DNA from 4 places in the Streptomyces sp. NPDC005706 genome. Region 3 is predicted to be linked to each of the others. Evidence: riboswitches for the same ligand, from Rfam matches in the RefSeq annotation. Region 3 holds a riboswitch; each other region holds the start of a gene.
What was found. Region 3 has a riboswitch for cobalamin ahead of ABZ478_RS12575 (HoxN/HupN/NixA family nickel/cobalt transporter). Riboswitches for the same ligand answer to the same signal wherever they lie in the genome.

Region 1 (4,015 bases), on a different contig from region 3:
ATCCCGAACCCCCGTTACCGACACCCCCACGCCCGACCCAGTTCATCTTCCGTTCACCCAGGTTGCCTACGTTCGACCCGCCAATGACGCTCGAACGATTGCCTGGGTAAATGGAAAGCTTCTCGCTGATCCTCGCGATTGTGGTGGTAACCGCACTCGCGTTCGATTTCACGAACGGTTTCCACGACACCGCCAACGCGATGGCCACCACCATCTCGACCGGCGCTCTGAAGCCCAAGGTCGCGGTGGCCATGTCCGCCGCGCTCAACCTTGTGGGCGCTTTCCTCTCCGTGGAGGTCGCCAACACGATCTCCAAGGGTCTCGTCGATGAGAACGGCATCCGTCCCGAGGTCATCTTCGCCGCCCTGGTCGGCGCGATCCTCTGGAACCTGCTGACCTGGCTGGTGGGACTGCCCTCCAGCTCCTCCCACGCCCTGATGGGCGGTCTGATCGGCGCCACCGTCGCCTCGGCGGGCTTCGGCGCCGTCCACGGCGACGTCCTGGTCACCAAGGTGCTGCTGCCGGCGGTCGCCGCCCCGGTCGTGGCCGGACTGGCCGCCATGCTCGCCACCCGCTTCTCCTACGGGATCGGCGGCAAGCACGAGGGCGACGCCACCCGCAAGGGCTACCGCGCCGGCCAGATCGCCTCCGCCGGACTGGTCTCCCTCGCGCACGGCACCAACGACGCCCAGAAGACGATGGGCATCATCACCCTGGCGCTGATCGCGGGCGGTGCCATCGCCCCGGGCTCCAACCCTCCCACCTGGGTGATCCTCTCCGCCGGCATGGCCATCGCGCTCGGCACCTACATCGGCGGCTGGCGCATCATCCGCACCATGGGCACGGGCCTGACCGAGCTGGAGTCGCGCCAGGGCTTCGCCGCCCAGACCAGCGCCGCCACGGCCATCCTGGCCTCGTCGCACCTCGGCTTCTCGCTGTCCACCACCCATGTCGTCTCCGGTTCGGTGATGGGCGCGGGTCTGGGCCGCAAGGGCGGCGTGGTCCGCTGGTCCACCGCGACCCGCATGGCCGTCGCCTGGGTCCTCACCCTGCCGGCCGCCGCCCTGGTCGGCGCGCTCGCCGAGTCCGTCACGGACCTGGGCGACTGGGGCACCGCCGTCGTCGCGGTCTTCCTGGTCGGCTCCAGCGCCGCCATCTGGAAGCTCTCCCGCCGCGAGGTCGTCGACCACACCAACGTCAACGGCACCGACGAGGCCGCCGAGCCCGCCGGTGTGGTGACCACCGCGATCGCCGCGGTGACCCCGCCGCCGGCCGGCACCCTCACCCTCACCGAGGGGCCGGCCATCAGCTTCCCGACGCAGTCCGGCGGCCCGGCCCCGGCCGTCGCCGAAGTCACGGCACCGGCCGCTGCGGCCGTGCCCCCGGCCGCCACCGTCTGACCCGGTTACCGAAGGAAAAGCAACATGAAGATCGACTGGGCGTCCATCGGCTCCGTCTTCGGCGTCAGCCTGGCCTTCACGGTGGGCCTGGTGGCCCTGTTCACCCTCGGCGTCAACGGCCTGTCCCGGCGGGAGAGGGCGGCGGCGCAGGGCGGGTCCGCGGCGCTCGCCGTGACGGGCGCGTACGTGTGCTTCGCGGCGTGCGCGGCGGCCGTGGCCTACGGCATCTACCTGATCGTGGCCAAGCCCTGACCCGAGCCACCCTCGAAGAGGCTCCCCGCCGGTGTGTTCCGGCAGGGAGCCTTTTCCATGTCCGGATCTCGCCGGTGTGGGGCTCAGCACACTCTCCCCTCGCAGGTCAAAGGCAAGTTGACGGCCCTTCGGGGCGCGTGGTGGACTGCCCGGGCCATGTACGGCGGCAGGAGAGGAAGCCGGTGCGAATCCGGCGCGGTCCCGCCACTGTGACCGGGGAGTGATCCCCGGGAGCCAGGAACTCTCACCGCCGGCTTCGTCGAACCAGGGCGCGGACACCCTGAGTGAGGACACATATCGCCATGCTCGGCCGCAGATCGAGGACCCGTACCAGGGCCTGTCACGAGAGTCCCGCCCCCGCGCCCACGGCCGGCTGAGCCGATGGGTGCCGATCGCGCTTACGCGTACGGCGCCGCCGCCGGCCTTCTCGGTGACCTGCTCCTCGGCGATCCGCGCCGCGGGCATCCGGTCGCCGCGTTCGGGCGGTCGGCCGCTGCCGTGGAACGCGTGCTGTGGCACGACCACCGCGGCTGGGGCGCGCTGCACACCGCCGTCTGCGCCGGCGGCGCCGTGGCCGCCGGGCTCGTCGCCCAACGGGCCGTGCGCCGCTCCCCCGTCGCCTCCGCCGCGCTGACCGGCGTGGCCACCTGGGCCGTCGTCGGGGGCACCTCGCTGGCCCGCGAGGCCCGGGCCATCGGGCGCGCGCTGGAGGCCGGGGACGTGCCGGCGGCCCGCGCGCGGCTGCCCCATCTGTGCGGCCGGGACCCGCAGGCGCTGGACGCCGACGGGATCGCCCGGGCCGTGGTCGAGTCCGTCGCCGAGAACACCTCCGACGCCGTCGTGGGCGCGCTGGTGTGGGGTGCCGTGGGCGGGGTGCCGGGGCTGCTCGGGTTCCGCGCCGTCAACACCCTGGACGCGATGGTCGGTCACAAGTCTCCGCGCCTGCGCCGCTTCGGCTGGGCCTCCGCCCGGCTCGACGACCTCGCCGGGTGGCCGGGGGCCCGGCTGACGGCCGTGCTCGCCGCGCTGGCCGGACCGGACCCGCGGGGTGCCGTACGGGCCTGGCGGGCGGACGCGGCCAAGCACCCGAGCCCCAACGCCGGTCCCGTCGAGGCCTCGTTCGCGGGCGCCCTGGGCGTACGGCTCGGCGGGACGCTCTCCTACGCCGGGCGGGTGGAACACCGGCCCGTACTGGGCGGCGGCACCGGGCGGGCCGTCCGGGTCGCCGACATCGACCGGGCCGTGACGCTCTCCCGCCGCGTCGGCCTGCTCGCGCTCGGTGTCACCGCCGGTGCGCGCCTCCTCGCGAAGGGACGTGGCAAGTGAACGGTGGTCTCCTCGTCGCCGGCACCACCTCCGACGCCGGCAAGAGCGTCGTGACGGCCGGGATCTGCCGCTGGCTGGTGCGCCAGGGCGTGAAGGTCGCGCCGTTCAAGGCGCAGAACATGTCCCTCAACTCCTTCGTCACGCGCGAGGGCGCCGAGATCGGGCGGGCACAGGCGATGCAGGCGCAGGCCTGCCGGGTGGAGCCGACCGCGCTGATGAACCCCGTGCTGCTCAAGCCCGGCGGTGAACAGAGCAGCCAGGTGGTGCTGCTGGGCAGGCCGGTGGGCGAGATGAGCGCGCGCGGCTACCACGGCGGGCGCCAGCAGCGGCTCCTGGGCACGGTGCTGGACTGCCTGGCCGAGTTGCGGGGCACGTATGACGCGGTGATCTGTGAGGGGGCCGGTTCGCCCGCGGAGATCAATCTGCGGCGGACGGACATCGTCAACATGGGGATCGCGCGGGGCGCGCGGCTGCCCGTGCTCGTGGTCGGCGACATCGACCGCGGCGGCGTCTTCGCCTCCTTCTTCGGCACCGTCGCCCTGCTGTCGCCCGAGGACCAGGAACTGGTCGCCGGTTTCCTGGTGAACAAGTTCCGGGGCGACGTCTCCCTGCTGGAGCCCGGCCTCGACATGCTCCACGGCCTCACCGGACGGCGGACGTACGGCGTGCTGCCGTTCCGGCACGGGCTCGGCATCGACGAGGAGGACGGGATGGGGGTCCCCCCGCGCGAGCGAAGCCGAGCGTGGGGGAGGGTGTCGCTGCGCGGCACCGTGCGGGAGTCCACGGTGGCTCCCCCGGTCGGTGAGGACGTGCTGCGGGTCGCCGTGTGCGCGATCCCACTGATGTCCAACTTCACCGACGTGGACGCACTCGCCGCCGAACCCGGTGTCGTGGTGCGGTTCGTGGACCGGCCGGAGGAACTGGCGGACGCGGACCTGGTCGTGGTCCCGGGGACCCGGGGCACGGTCCGGGCGCTCGCATGGCTGCGCGAGCGCGGCCTCGCCGACGCCCTCGTGCGCCGGGCCGCCGAACACCGG
Region 2 (4,015 bases), on a different contig from region 3:
GGTCGATCTCCTCGACGGTCCAGGTGTTCTTGATGGCGTCCCGGTAGCGCTCGTAGAAGTCCGGGTAGCGCATCGGGCGGAGAGTCAGCTCGAAGCCGGGGTCGAGCAGGTTCTTGGACGGCACAGGCTTGGCTTCGTTGGTCGTCACTGGCAGGCCTCGCAGGACTCGGGGTTCTCAAGGGAGCAGGCGACGGCGTCGGGGTCGGCGGCCTGCTGCACGGGGATGGGGGTCTGGGTCTGCGCCCGGGCGGCGCGGGCGATCCGGGTCGCCGGGCGCGAGCGCAGGTAGTACGTCGTCTTCAGGCCCGACTTCCAGGCGTACGCGTACATCGAGGACAGCTTGCCGATGGTCGGCGTCTCCAGGAACAGGTTCAGCGACTGCGCCTGGTCGAGGAACGGGGTCCGCGCCGCCGCCATGTCGATCAGACCGCGCTGCGGGATCTCCCACGCCGTGCGGTACAGGGCCCGTACGTCCGCCGGGATCCAGGCGAAGTCCTGCACGGATCCGTTGGCGTCGCGCAGCGCCTCGCGGGTGCGGGCGTCCCACACGCCCAGCTCCTTCAGCTCCCTGACCAGGTACGAGTTGACCTGAAGGAACTCGCCGGACAGCGTCTCGCGCTTGAACAGGTTGGACACCTGCGGCTCGATGCACTCGTACACGCCCGCGATGGACGCGATCGTGGCCGTGGGCGCGATGGCCAGGAGCAGCGAGTTGCGCATGCCGACCTCGGCGATCCGTGCCCGCAGGGCCGCCCAGCGCTCCGGCCAGGTGAACTCGACGCCGTAGTGATCGGGGTGCAGGACGCCCTGCGCGGTACGGGTCTTCCGCCAGGCCGGCAGCGGGCCGTTGCGCTCGGCGAGGTCCGCGGAGGCCTCGTACGCGGCGAGCATGATCCGCTCGGCGATCCGGGAGGACAGGGCCTTGGCCTCGGGGGAGTCGAAGGGCAGCCGCAGCTTGAAGAAGACGTCCTGCAGGCCCATCGCGCCCAGGCCCACCGGACGCCAGTTGGCGTTCGACCGGCCCGCCTGCTCGGTCGGGTAGAAGTTGATGTCGACCACGCGGTCGAGGAAGGTGACGGCCGTGCGGACCGTCTCGTCGAGCCGCTCCCAGTCGAGGCCGCCGGCCGCCGTGTCCACGAAGGCGCCTAGGTTGACCGACCCCAGGTTGCAGACCGCGGTCTCGCCGTCGTCCGTGACCTCCAGGATCTCGGTGCACAGGTTCGAGGAGTGCACGACGTGGCCGGCGGTCGCCGTCTGGTTGGCGGTGCGGTTGGCGGCGTCCTTGAAGGTCATCCAGCCGTTGCCGGTCTGCGCGAGGGTGCGCATCATGCGGCCGTACAGGTCCCGGGCGGGCATCGTCTTCTTCGCGAGCCCGGCGGCCTCCGCCCTGCGGTACGCGGCGTCGAACTCCTCGCCCCACAGGTCCACCAGCTCCGGCACGTCAGCCGGGGAGAACAGCGACCACCGCTCGTCGGCGTCGACCCGGCGCATGAACTCGTCCGGGATCCAGTGCGCGAGGTTCAGGTTGTGCGTACGGCGGGCGTCCTCACCGGTGTTGTCGCGCAGCTCGAGGAACTCCTCGATGTCGGAGTGCCAGGTCTCCAGGTACACGGCGGCGGCGCCCTTGCGCCGGCCGCCCTGGTTCACCGCGGCCACCGAGGCGTCCAGCGTCTTCAGGAACGGCACGATGCCGTTGGAGTGCCCGTTGGTGCCCCGGATCAGCGAACCGCGGCTGCGGACACGGGAGTACGACAGGCCGATGCCGCCGGCGTGCTTGGAGAGGCGGGCGACCTGGTGGTAGCGGTCGTAGATGGAGTCCAGCTCGTCCAGCGGGGAGTCGAGGAGGTAGCAGGACGACATCTGCGGATGCCGGGTGCCGGAGTTGAAGAGAGTGGGGGAGGAGGGCAGGTAGTCGAGGCGGCTCATCAGCCCGTAGAGCGCGGCGACTTCGTCCACGGAGCGGGCGGTGTCGTCCTCGGCCAGCCCGGCGGCGACGCGCAGCATGAAGTGCTGGGGCGTCTCGATCACCTGGCGGGTGATGGGGTGGCGCAGCAGGTACCGGCTGTGCAGCGTGCGCAGGCCGAAGTAGCCGAAGCGGTCGTCGGCCGCCGGGTCGACCAGCGCGTCGAGCCGTTCGGCGTGCAGCCGTACGAACTCCGCCGTGCGGTCGGCGATGAGACCCTCCCGGTGGCCCACGGCGACGGACCCGGTGAAGGACGTGACGCCCTGCGAGGCGGCCTCGGCGCGGACGGAGACGGTCAGCAGCCGGGCGGCCAGCCGGGAGTAGGCGGGATCCTCGGAGATCAGTCCGGCGGCCGCCTCCGTGGCCAGCTCGCGCAACTCCGCCTCGTCGGCCCGGGCGGACCGGCCGCGCAGCGCGGCCGCGGCGACTCGGCCGGGATCGGCGTCGGGGAGGTCGGCGGTCAGCTCGGTCAGGGTCCGCAGCAGCGCGGTACCGGGACCGTCGGTCTCCACCGGGGCTCCGCTCGCCGGGATGGCTGAAGCCGGGTCGGCTGGCGCGATGGTCACGTGGGGCTCTCCCTCGCTCGGCACGGGGCCTTGCGGAGGGCAGGGGTCAGCGCGAGCGCGCACGGCGTCGCGTCCCCGGCCCATTCCACGAGGCCCGGACGTCGATGAGCACCCGGACCGGACGGCCGGGCGCGCGCTGCCGACAGGTCCTCGGACTGAAACAGGCGTGCGGAAACACGCAAGTACACCGTTGCGGGACAGTTCCGGATTCGCACCGGATTCCCCTGCGGCGACAGCGAGCATGAGCATACATCTAGTGCCGGGCTGTCGTGTCACCCCCACATGTTGTGCCTGTTGCGTGTTGTGGTGGCTCCGCAGGGTCAACTCGCATGACAGCGGGCCGCCGTGGGTGGTGCCCTCGGCGGCCCGCTGTGGGGTGGTTCGTGGCCGGCTCGCGCTAGTGGGCGCTGCCCGCGGTGGCGGGCGGGAGTTCCACCTCGACCCCCGGGTCGCCCGCGTCCGCCGTGTAGTCCTCCGGCCGGGTCTCGTCGAGGCCCTCCGGGGCCTTCACGGCCTTCAGGACGAACGTGAGCACCACGGTGACCACGACGTTGAGCACGAACGCGGTGAGACCGATGTAGCCGATCTCCCCGATGCCCGGGATCTCCTTCGCGGAGCCGCCGAAGTGCTTCTGGGTCGGCGAGGCCACCCCGTACGCGGCGAGCGTGCCGTACACCATGCCGACCGCCCAGCCGGCGAGCAGCGCCCAGCGGTGGAACCAGCGGGTGAACAGGCCGCCGACCAGGGCCGGGAAGGTCTGCAGGATCCAGATGCCGCCCAGCAGCTGGAAGTTGATGGCGACCGTCTTGTCCATCGTCAGGACGAAGACCAGCGCGCCCACCTTCACCAGCAGCGACACGATCTTGGAGACCCGGGTCTCCTCCTTCGGCGTGGCGTCCGGCTTGATGAAGTCCTTGTAGATGTTGCGGGTGAACAGGTTCGCCGCCGCGATGGACATGATGGCCGCGGGCACCAGGGCGCCGATGCCGATCGCCGCGAAGGCCACACCCGCGAACCAGTCCGGGAACATGTCCTCGAACAGCTGCGGGATCGCCAGCTGGCCGTTGGTGACCTTCACCCCGGCCGCGATCGCCATGAAGCCCAGCAGGGCCAGCAGACCCAGCATCAGCGAGTACAGCGGCAGGAGGGTGGTGTTGCGGCGGATCACCTCACGGCTCTTGGACGACAGGGTCGCGGTGATCGAGTGCGGGTACATGAACAGGGCGAGCGCGGAACCGAGCGCCAGGGTGGCGTACGTCCACTGGCCCGCCTCCGGCGGTGCGAGCGCGCCGCGCGGCTTGCCGGTCGCCGGGTTGACCTGGCTGAAGGCGTCGCCCGCCTTGGCGAAGACGTCGTCGAACCCGCCCAGTTTGATCGGGATGTAGATGATCGCCACCGCGATGACGATGTAGATCAGCGTGTCCTTCACGAACGCGATCAGGGCGGGGGCACGCAGACCGGACGAGTAGGTGTACGCGGCCAGTAC
Region 3 (4,015 bases):
TCGCCGTCCGCGACCCGCCGCCAGGCGCTGCCGCCGAACACCGACTGCCAGTCGGTGGGCGGGAGTTCACCGTGCGTGCTGCGGCCGGACCGGAAGACGTAGCGGTCCCGGGCGGCGGAGCCGGGGCCGGCCCGCAGCGCCTCCTGGAACCAGGGGTGCTGGTGCGAGGTGTGGTTGGGGACGATGTCGACGACGACCTTCAGACCGAGCCGGTGCGCCTCGGCCACCATGGCGTCGAAGTCGTCCAGGGTGCCGAGGCGGGGGTCGACGTCCCGGGGGTCGGCGACGTCGTAGCCGCCGTCGGCCAGTTCCGAGGGGTAGAAGGGGCTCAGCCACAGCGCGTCGACGCCGAGCGTGGCGAGGTGGTTCAGGCGCTGGGTGACTCCCCTGAGGTCACCGAGTCCGTCGCCGTCGGCGTCGGCGAAGCTGCGCGGATACACCTGGTAGACGACGGCCTGGCGCCACCAGTCGGGGTTCCGGGACGAGAGGTCTGCCATACGGGCTCCCTTCGGGGAAGGACGACAGTACAGAGACTGTCCACATTGCCCGGAAAGGGAACCTTCGGACGATGAGGAGTGGATCATTCCTCGTGTGATGAAGTTGTGACGGCTTCATGAACGACCTCTGTATTGCCGCAGGTTGACAGGTTTCAACAGGGCCGATCACCATGGCCTCACACTGTGGCGCATATGACCGATGGGCCGCGTGTCTCTTCTGACTTCTTCGCTCACTCGAGCTTCTGCGATGGGATATCCATGTCCATAGCCAGACGTGTCACCGCGCGCCGCCTGCTGGGGACGGGCGCCGCGTCGCTCGCCCTCTGCGCCGCCTCGATCGCCGCCGCCTCCGGCGCCTGGGCCCACGGCACGCACGGCGGTGACGGCTGGACGGCCGGCGGCCACTACACGCCCGGCACCGGCGCCGGCACCGAGACCGGCACCGACCGCTGCCAGTTCTCGCTGGACGGCGTGAACTTCTTCGACTCGGTGAAGGTGGACGACCAGAACCTCAGGCCGACCGAGGACGGCAAGGTCCACGTCAAGGTCCGCGCCGCCGGGGACGCCGCCGGCTGCACCGCCTCGCTCGCCTCCTACCTCGCCCACGGCGCGAGCTTCGCCACCTCCGGTGAGCAGGTCTTCGTCGACTTCGACACGGTGGCCGTCAAGCCGGGCGCGACCGACTCCCTCGACATCTCGGTGCCGGACGCGGGCTGCTTCGCGCAGATCGACCTCTACCGGGGCGCGGTCAAGTTCGACGGCAAGTCCGGCGCGGACGACGGCTTCGAGCACGGGGACCTGCCCAAGGGCCCGGACCACCCGGTCATCAAGGACAAGCTGATCGCGGCCTGGAACGGCGGCACGAAGGACTGCACCAGCGTCCCGGAGGAGCCGCAGTCCCCGTCGCCGAGCGCCCCCGCGGAGGAGTCCGCACCGCCCGCGCCGAGCGCCTCGGAGTCGTCCGCGGCACCGTCCCCGGCCTCCTCGGAGTCCGCGCCGGCCCCGTCCGCCTCCGAGTCGCGGGCCGGCTCGGCGCCCACGCCGGACGGTGGCGGTGACGACGACGGCGACCTCGCGGAGACCGGTGGCGGCGGCAACTCGGGCCTGATCGCGGGCGGAGCCGCCGTGCTGGTCGCGGGCGGCGCCGCGTTCGTGGTCCTCGCGCGCCGCAGGCGGGGCGCCCAGGGCTGACCCTCCGCCTCCTCACGCACACCACGACCCCCGCCGCTCGCGGCAGCCGCGAGGCCTGCGAGACGGCGGGGGTCGTTCCGTATGTGATCTTGAGTACCCGCGCCGATGTGCGGCTGTACGGACGGGCGTTCACCTGCCTACGGTGGGCGGGCCGTGGTGCTCGGGAAGTCGGTGACGGCCCCTCAGGGGTCCATGCCGACGCGGCCCTCGCCACTGTGATCGGGGAGTTCCCGTCCCGTCCGGCGTCCGCCGGGCCACTGGCCGTGTCCACGGCTGGGAAGGCAGGGACGGCGAACGCACCACCCCGTAAGCCAGGAGACCGGCCACGGCAGCTCACGAGATGATCCACGAGGTGCTGGAGCGTGAATCCGATGGCCGATGCCGCTGCCTTCCGATGGCGACGCGAGGACACGATCAGAACGGCGGGGCTGCTGGCGGTGATCGCCGCCCTGCACGTCGTCGCCTTCGGGGTGCTGTTCCTGCTCGTCGCCCCCGGGCACTACAAGGTCGGGCAGGACGTCTTCGGCGTCGGCCTCGGCGTCACCGCCTACACCCTCGGCATGCGGCACGCCTTCGACGCCGACCACATCGCCGCGATCGACAACACCACCCGCAAGCTGATGGCCGACGGCAGACGGCCGGTGTCGGTGGGCTTCTGGTTCGCGCTGGGGCACTCCAGCGTGGTGGTGCTGCTGGCCCTGCTGATCGCGGGCGGCACCCGGCTCGCCGGCCGGGTCATGGACGAGCACTCGCGCACCCACCAGGTGCTCGGCTTCATGGGCACGACGATCTCCGGCACCTTCCTCTACCTCATCGCCGCCCTCAACCTGGTCGCGCTGGCCGGCATCCTGAGGGTGTTCCGGGCGATGCGGTCCGGCACGTACGACGAGCGGGAGCTGGAACAGCACCTGGACTCGCGGGGGTTCATGAACCGTGTGCTGGGGCGGCTGACCAGGTCGGTGTCCCGGCCGGGCCAGATGTTCCCGCTGGGCTTCCTGTTCGGGCTCGGCTTCGACACGGCCACCGAGGTCACGCTGATGGTGATGGCCGGTTCGGGCGCGGCGGCCGGGCTGCCCTGGTACGCGGTGCTGTGCCTGCCGCTGCTCTTCGCCGCCGGGATGAGCCTGTTCGACACCCTCGACGGCACGTTCATGAACTTCGCCTACCAGTGGGCGTTCTCCAACCCGGTCCGCAAGGTGTTCTACAACCTCACCATCACCGGTCTGTCCATCGCCGTCGCCTTCTTCATCGGCACCATCGAGCTGGTCGGGGTCCTGCACGAGAAGTTCGACCTGGGCGACGCCGTGACCGGCTGGATCGCCGGGCTCGACCTGGACAGCGTCGGCTACGTCATCGTCGGGCTGTTCGTGGTGGTGTGGGCGGCGGCGCTGGCGTACTGGCGGCTGGCGCGGGTGGAGGAACGCTGGGCGGCACGGGTCCCGGCGACGTCCGAGTGACCCCGGACCCGCGGCCTGCCCTCCCCGTCCCTCACCCCGCCTGTCCCTGAGGCCCCTCGACGGTCTCCAGGTACAGCTTCACGAACCGGTCCACGTCCACCTGCAACGCCACGTCCACCAGGGCCTGTTCGCGGGCTCCCTCGTGGATCTCGGACTCGCCGGGGCGGGGGCGGCGGTCGACGAGCGTCTGGCCGCGGGCCGGACCGGGCGCGAGGCAGACCTCGACCGGCAGGCGCCGGGTGGTGATGCCCGCCGGATCGGCGACCGCGCACACCGCGCCCGCGTCACCGAGTCCGCCCGCCTCCTCGGCCTCCGGCGCGCCGCCCTGCGCGGTGGGCCGGTGGGCGAGGAGCTCACCGGCCAGCCGGGTGCCCGGATCGGCGCTGCCGCGCAGCCGGTGCACATCGGTGCCGGGCACGACGACCCGCATGAAGACGTCCAGTCCGTACATCGTGATCGGCACCCCTGCGGTGAGCAGCACCGCCGCCGCCTCGGGGTCGTGCCAGACGTTGAACTCGGCGACCGGCGTCGCGTTTCCGGTGGCGACCGCGCCGCCCATGAACACGATCCGCTCGATGTTGCGGGTCACCTCCGGGTGGGTGCGCAGCAGCAGGGCGATGTTGGTGAGCGGGGCCGTGGGCACGAGGGTGACCGGGCGGGGGGAGGCCAGGATCTCCCGGCGGAGCAGGGTCACGGCGTCCACGTCGGCCGGGGTGCGGGTGGGCGCGGGCAGGCCCAGGTCGCCCATGCCGTCCGAGCCGTGCACGTGCCGGGCCGAGCGGGCGGGTTCGATCAGCGGGCGCTCGGCGCCGCGTGCCACCGGGATGTCGGGGGCACCGGCCCGCTCCAGCACGGTCAGGGTGTTGCGGA
Region 4 (4,015 bases), on a different contig from region 3:
TGAAGGGCGAGACGCTGGTGCTGGGCGAACGCAAGACGCTCACCACGCGGCCCAACGGCCGGTCCGCCGACTGGATCGCCCCCGGCCCGTCCAACGGCTGCGCGATGGCCTGCGTGTACTGCTACGTGCCGCGCCGCAAGGGGTACGCCAACCCCGTCACCGTCTTCACCAACATCGAGCGGATCATCGGCCACCTGGGCCGCCACATCGCGCGGCAGGGGCCCAAGCGGGAACCCAACCAGTGCGACGAACGGGCCTGGGTCTACGACATCGGCGAGAACGGCGACTGCTCGGTGGACGCGCTGATCTGCGACAACACCGCCGATCTCGTGCACGCCTTCCGGCAGTGGCCCACCGCCAAGGCGTCCTTCGCCACCAAGTTCGTGAACCCGGATCTGCTGGCACTGGATCCGCGGGGCCGCACCCGCGTCCGGTTCTCGGTCATGCCGGGCGAGGACTCCCGGCTGCTGGACATCCGGACGTCACCGGTGGCCGAGCGCGTCGCCGCCGCGGCCGACTTCCTGGACGCGGGGTACGAGGTGCACTTCAACCTCTCCCCCGTGGTGCTGCGCCCCGGGTGGCAGGAGGCCTGGGCCGAACTGCTCCGGCAGCTCGACGACGTGCTCCCGGCCCGGGTCAAGCGGCAGGCGGCCGCCGAGGTGATCACGCTGACCCACAACCGGGAACTGCACGAGGTCAACCTCGGCTGGCATCCGCGCGCCGAGGACGTGCTCTGGCAGCCCGGCATCCAGCAGGGCAAACGCTCCGAGAACGGGGCGCTGAACGTGCGCTACGACCACCTGGTCAAAGCGAGGGCCCTGGACGACCTGCGCGGGCTCGTCGCGGCGCACGCTCCCTGGCTGCGCATCCGGTACGCCTTCTGAACCGGGCCCCGCGGACCGCCTCTGACGCCGGCCGCGGAGTCCGCCACGACGCGTGAGGCACCGGCCCGCGAGCGGGCCGGTGCCTCACGCCGGAGTGCCGGGTGCCTCAGTGGTGCGCGGCCGGGGCGCGCGGACCGGCGTCCTGCCGCTCACCGGCCGTGCGCTCGGCGGTGAGCACACGTTCCGCGAGGACGCCGAAGACCAGCCCGAACGCGGTCCACAGGGTCGCCTGGACGGCCAGTGCCGCCAGGCGGAACCGCCACAGCAGGCTCGGGGAGAAGTCCTTGGGGACCTCGTCGACGGCCGGCAGGAACGCGTAGGCGAGCCCGGCGGCCAGCAGGAAGAACGCGCCCGCGGCCACGGTCGCGTTCCAGTTGCCCAGGCGGGGGGCCAGCCGCTTGCCGAGGATCACCGTGGCGACCGCCAGCAGCACGCTCAGGACCATCATCAGGAAGTACAGCGTCGTGCGCTTACCGATCGTGTCGGGGTCACCGACGGACGGCGGGTTGGCCGGATACTTCAGGAACGGCACGACGTAGACGGCGACGAGGCCGGCGGCCGCCAGGAGCAGCGCGCTCGCGCGCGGCCCGAAGCGGCCGATGCGCCCCAGCGCGAAGCAGTAGGCGAGGGCGGCGATGCCGCCGAACGCGATGCCGTAGAGGAGGACGCCGGTGGACAGGCCGGCGGTCGACTGCATCGTGCGGGAGACCGCCTCCACGCCGTGTTCGTGGGAGTGCGCCTCTTCGTAGGCGATGGCCGAGTCGACACGCGGCTCACCGAGGAAGTAGGCGACGACGAGGGCGAGCAGGCCCGCGGCGAGTCCCGCGAGCATGCCACGCACCAACAGGTTCCGGACAGTTGCCGAGTTCATGAGCTCGTGCGCTTCCTCGCCCCGGTCAGTGGCAGGGGAAGCCGAGCAGATGCCGGGCGTCGTGCACCCACTCGTGCACGTTCTCGCCGGACATCACGGAGGTCGCGCCCTGTTCGGCGCCGACGAAGTACAGCAGGACCAGCATCAGGACGCCGAAGAAGACCGCCCAGGGGGCGATGGCGCCGATCGGCAGCTTGGCGGGGAGGGCGGTGGGGTTGGTGCTGGGCTGAACGGCGGACTGCGCCATGGCAGGACCTCCTGGGGAACTCGCGTCCCTGCTCGGTGGTGCACGGGACGACGGGCGGGTCTGACTTGCCCGGTCCGCACCAGGAATGGTGTGAACGGGGCTTACAGTGGCGCGACCGTGCCGGATTCCCACCGGCTTCCGCATTCCGTCGTCGATATCGCCGAGAAGGTACCGCGAAGCGCGGGTGCGGCCAAGGGCGCACGGGTGCGGGGCGGTGCGCCCCGCGGCCGCCGTACGCTGTGGAACCCCTGTGCCGAAAGGGCCGTTGACCATGCAGGCGACCTCATGACGACCCGAGTGATGTTGATCTCACCGGCGATGAACCCGGCCCTGCGGGAGGCCCGCTTCGACGACGGATGCTCACTCGACGCGGCGGGCGCCGCGCGCGCCCGGTCGGCCGCGGACGGACTGCGGCCCGCCGCCGTGGCCCTCGTCTCCCCCACGGCCCGCTGCCGGGAGACGGCGGCCGCGCTGGGTCTCGACGCACGTGCCGAACCCGCCCTGGCCGGGCTCGGCATGGGCCGCTGGCGGGGGCGGACACTGGAGGAGGTCGGCGCCGCGGAGCCGGAGGCGCTGGCCCGGTGGCTGGCCGACCCGGCGGCGAGCCCGCACGGCGGCGAGTCGGTGCGCCTGCTGTGCGCCCGGGTCGGGGGCTGGCTGGAGGAGGCCGCCCGGTCCGCCGGCCGCACGGTGGCGGTGGTCGAGCCGGAGGTCGTGCGCGCCGTGACCGTGCGGGTGCTCGGCGCTCCGGAGGCCGCCTTCTGGCGGATCGACGTACCGCCCCTGACCGCCGCCGGGTTCACCGGCCGGGCCGGACGCTGGAACCTCACGCCGGCCACCGTCCTGGGCGGGACGAGCGGCACGCCGGAGGGCGCCCCCGACCGCTGAGGAACGCCACCGCCCCCTGGACGCCGTTGCGGCCGGCCGTGAGACTGGGCCGGGTCCGACGCCCCCGGCTCTCCAGGACGGTGACCATGCAAGAGGAACTGCCCCGCGTCGAACTCACCCCACAGGCAGCGGAGTTGGTACGCCGGCTGCGAGCGGAACACGGACCGCTGATGTTCCATCAGTCCGGCGGCTGCTGCGACGGCAGCGCGCCCATGTGCTACCCCGACGGCGAGTTCCGCACCGGCGGTTCGGACGTGCTGCTGGCCGAGCTGGCGGTGGACGGCGTCGAGGAGCCCGTGACCTTCTGGATGTCGCGGAGCCAGTACGAGGCCTGGAGCCACACCCGGCTGATCGTGGACGTCGTACCCGGACGAGGCAGCGGTTTCTCACTGGAGGCACCCGAGGGGGTGCGTTTTCTCACCCGTTCTCGCGTAGTCGACGCCTAGCCGCCCCGCACGTCACCGTCGTCTGGTGCACTTCCCCCGAGCACTGACGGCAGTTGACGAGGCATCAGGGGGCGCGATGAATCGGGACGGGCGGCGGGCGGCGGCGGGCAGATCGGTTCTCACGGTTCTCACGGCGTTCGGCGTACTGGCCGGCGCGGCCCTGGCCGGGGCGGCGCCGGCCGGTGCCGTGCCGGCCGGCGGACCCGGCAGGCGGATCGCTCCCGGGGTCACGTACCGGGAGTTCGACATCACGGCGGCGGCCGGGCGGACCCACGCCCATCTGCTCACCGTCGACCTGGCCGATCCGCACGTCCGGACCGACCTGCTGTATCCCGGGGCGGTGGCGGCCCGGGCGACCGTGTCCCGGCTGGCCGACACGGCCGGCGCGGTCGCGGGTGTCAACGGCGACTTCTTCGACATCACCGAGACCCAGCACCCGGGCGTCGAGGCCACCGGGGCGACCGTCGGGCCGGCGGTCGCGGGCGGTCAGGTGCTCAAGGCGGCGGTGCCCGAGGGCCAGCGGTTCGGGCCGGCGCTGCCGCCCGGGACCAGCACGCGGGAGGTGCTGGGCGTGGGCACCGACCGGCGGGCGCGGATGGACCGCCTCTCCCTCACCGGCTCCGTGACCACACGGCGGGGGAAGCTCCCGCTGGGCGGCCTCAACCAGTACGCGCTGCCG

Region 1: it holds a riboswitch for cobalamin, as region 3 does, so the genes downstream of both, ABZ478_RS32270 (cobalamin biosynthesis protein) here and ABZ478_RS12575 (HoxN/HupN/NixA family nickel/cobalt transporter) in region 3, are expected to answer to the same signal.
Region 2: it holds a riboswitch for cobalamin, as region 3 does, so the genes downstream of both, ABZ478_RS06085 (ribonucleoside-diphosphate reductase subunit alpha) here and ABZ478_RS12575 (HoxN/HupN/NixA family nickel/cobalt transporter) in region 3, are expected to answer to the same signal.
Region 4: it holds a riboswitch for cobalamin, as region 3 does, so the genes downstream of both, ABZ478_RS15755 (CbtB-domain containing protein) here and ABZ478_RS12575 (HoxN/HupN/NixA family nickel/cobalt transporter) in region 3, are expected to answer to the same signal.

The regions. Positions count from the first base shown of each region.
Region 1 covers NZ_JBEXYS010000031.1:33,542-37,556, reverse strand. Annotated here, with positions in the region: partial or broken gene ABZ478_RS32280 (inorganic phosphate transporter) at 111-1,277, shown strand; gene ABZ478_RS32275 (hypothetical protein) at 1,425-1,652, shown strand; cobalamin riboswitch at 1,776-1,917, shown strand; gene ABZ478_RS32270 (cobalamin biosynthesis protein) at 2,034-2,978, shown strand; gene ABZ478_RS32265 (cobyric acid synthase) at 2,975-4,015, shown strand, end outside.
Region 2 covers NZ_JBEXYS010000002.1:549,499-553,513, forward strand. Annotated here, with positions in the region: gene ABZ478_RS06080 (ribonucleotide-diphosphate reductase subunit beta) at 1-73, opposite strand, end outside; gene ABZ478_RS06085 (ribonucleoside-diphosphate reductase subunit alpha) at 145-2,529, opposite strand; cobalamin riboswitch at 2,653-2,791, opposite strand; gene mctP (monocarboxylate uptake permease MctP) at 2,927-4,015, opposite strand, start outside.
Region 3 covers NZ_JBEXYS010000005.1:280,056-284,070, forward strand. Annotated here, with positions in the region: gene ABZ478_RS12565 (alpha-amylase family glycosyl hydrolase) at 1-497, opposite strand, end outside; gene ABZ478_RS12570 (LAETG motif-containing sortase-dependent surface protein) at 756-1,688, shown strand; cobalamin riboswitch at 1,826-2,031, shown strand; gene ABZ478_RS12575 (HoxN/HupN/NixA family nickel/cobalt transporter) at 2,060-3,145, shown strand; gene ABZ478_RS12580 (nucleoside hydrolase) at 3,177-4,015, opposite strand, start outside.
Region 4 covers NZ_JBEXYS010000007.1:164,808-168,822, reverse strand. Annotated here, with positions in the region: gene ABZ478_RS15765 (spore photoproduct lyase family protein) at 1-884, shown strand, start outside; gene ABZ478_RS15760 (CbtA family protein) at 991-1,755, opposite strand; gene ABZ478_RS15755 (CbtB-domain containing protein) at 1,781-2,002, opposite strand; cobalamin riboswitch at 2,038-2,182, opposite strand; gene ABZ478_RS15750 (histidine phosphatase family protein) at 2,288-2,890, shown strand; gene ABZ478_RS15745 (DUF779 domain-containing protein) at 2,977-3,336, shown strand; gene ABZ478_RS15740 (phosphodiester glycosidase family protein) at 3,413-4,015, shown strand, end outside.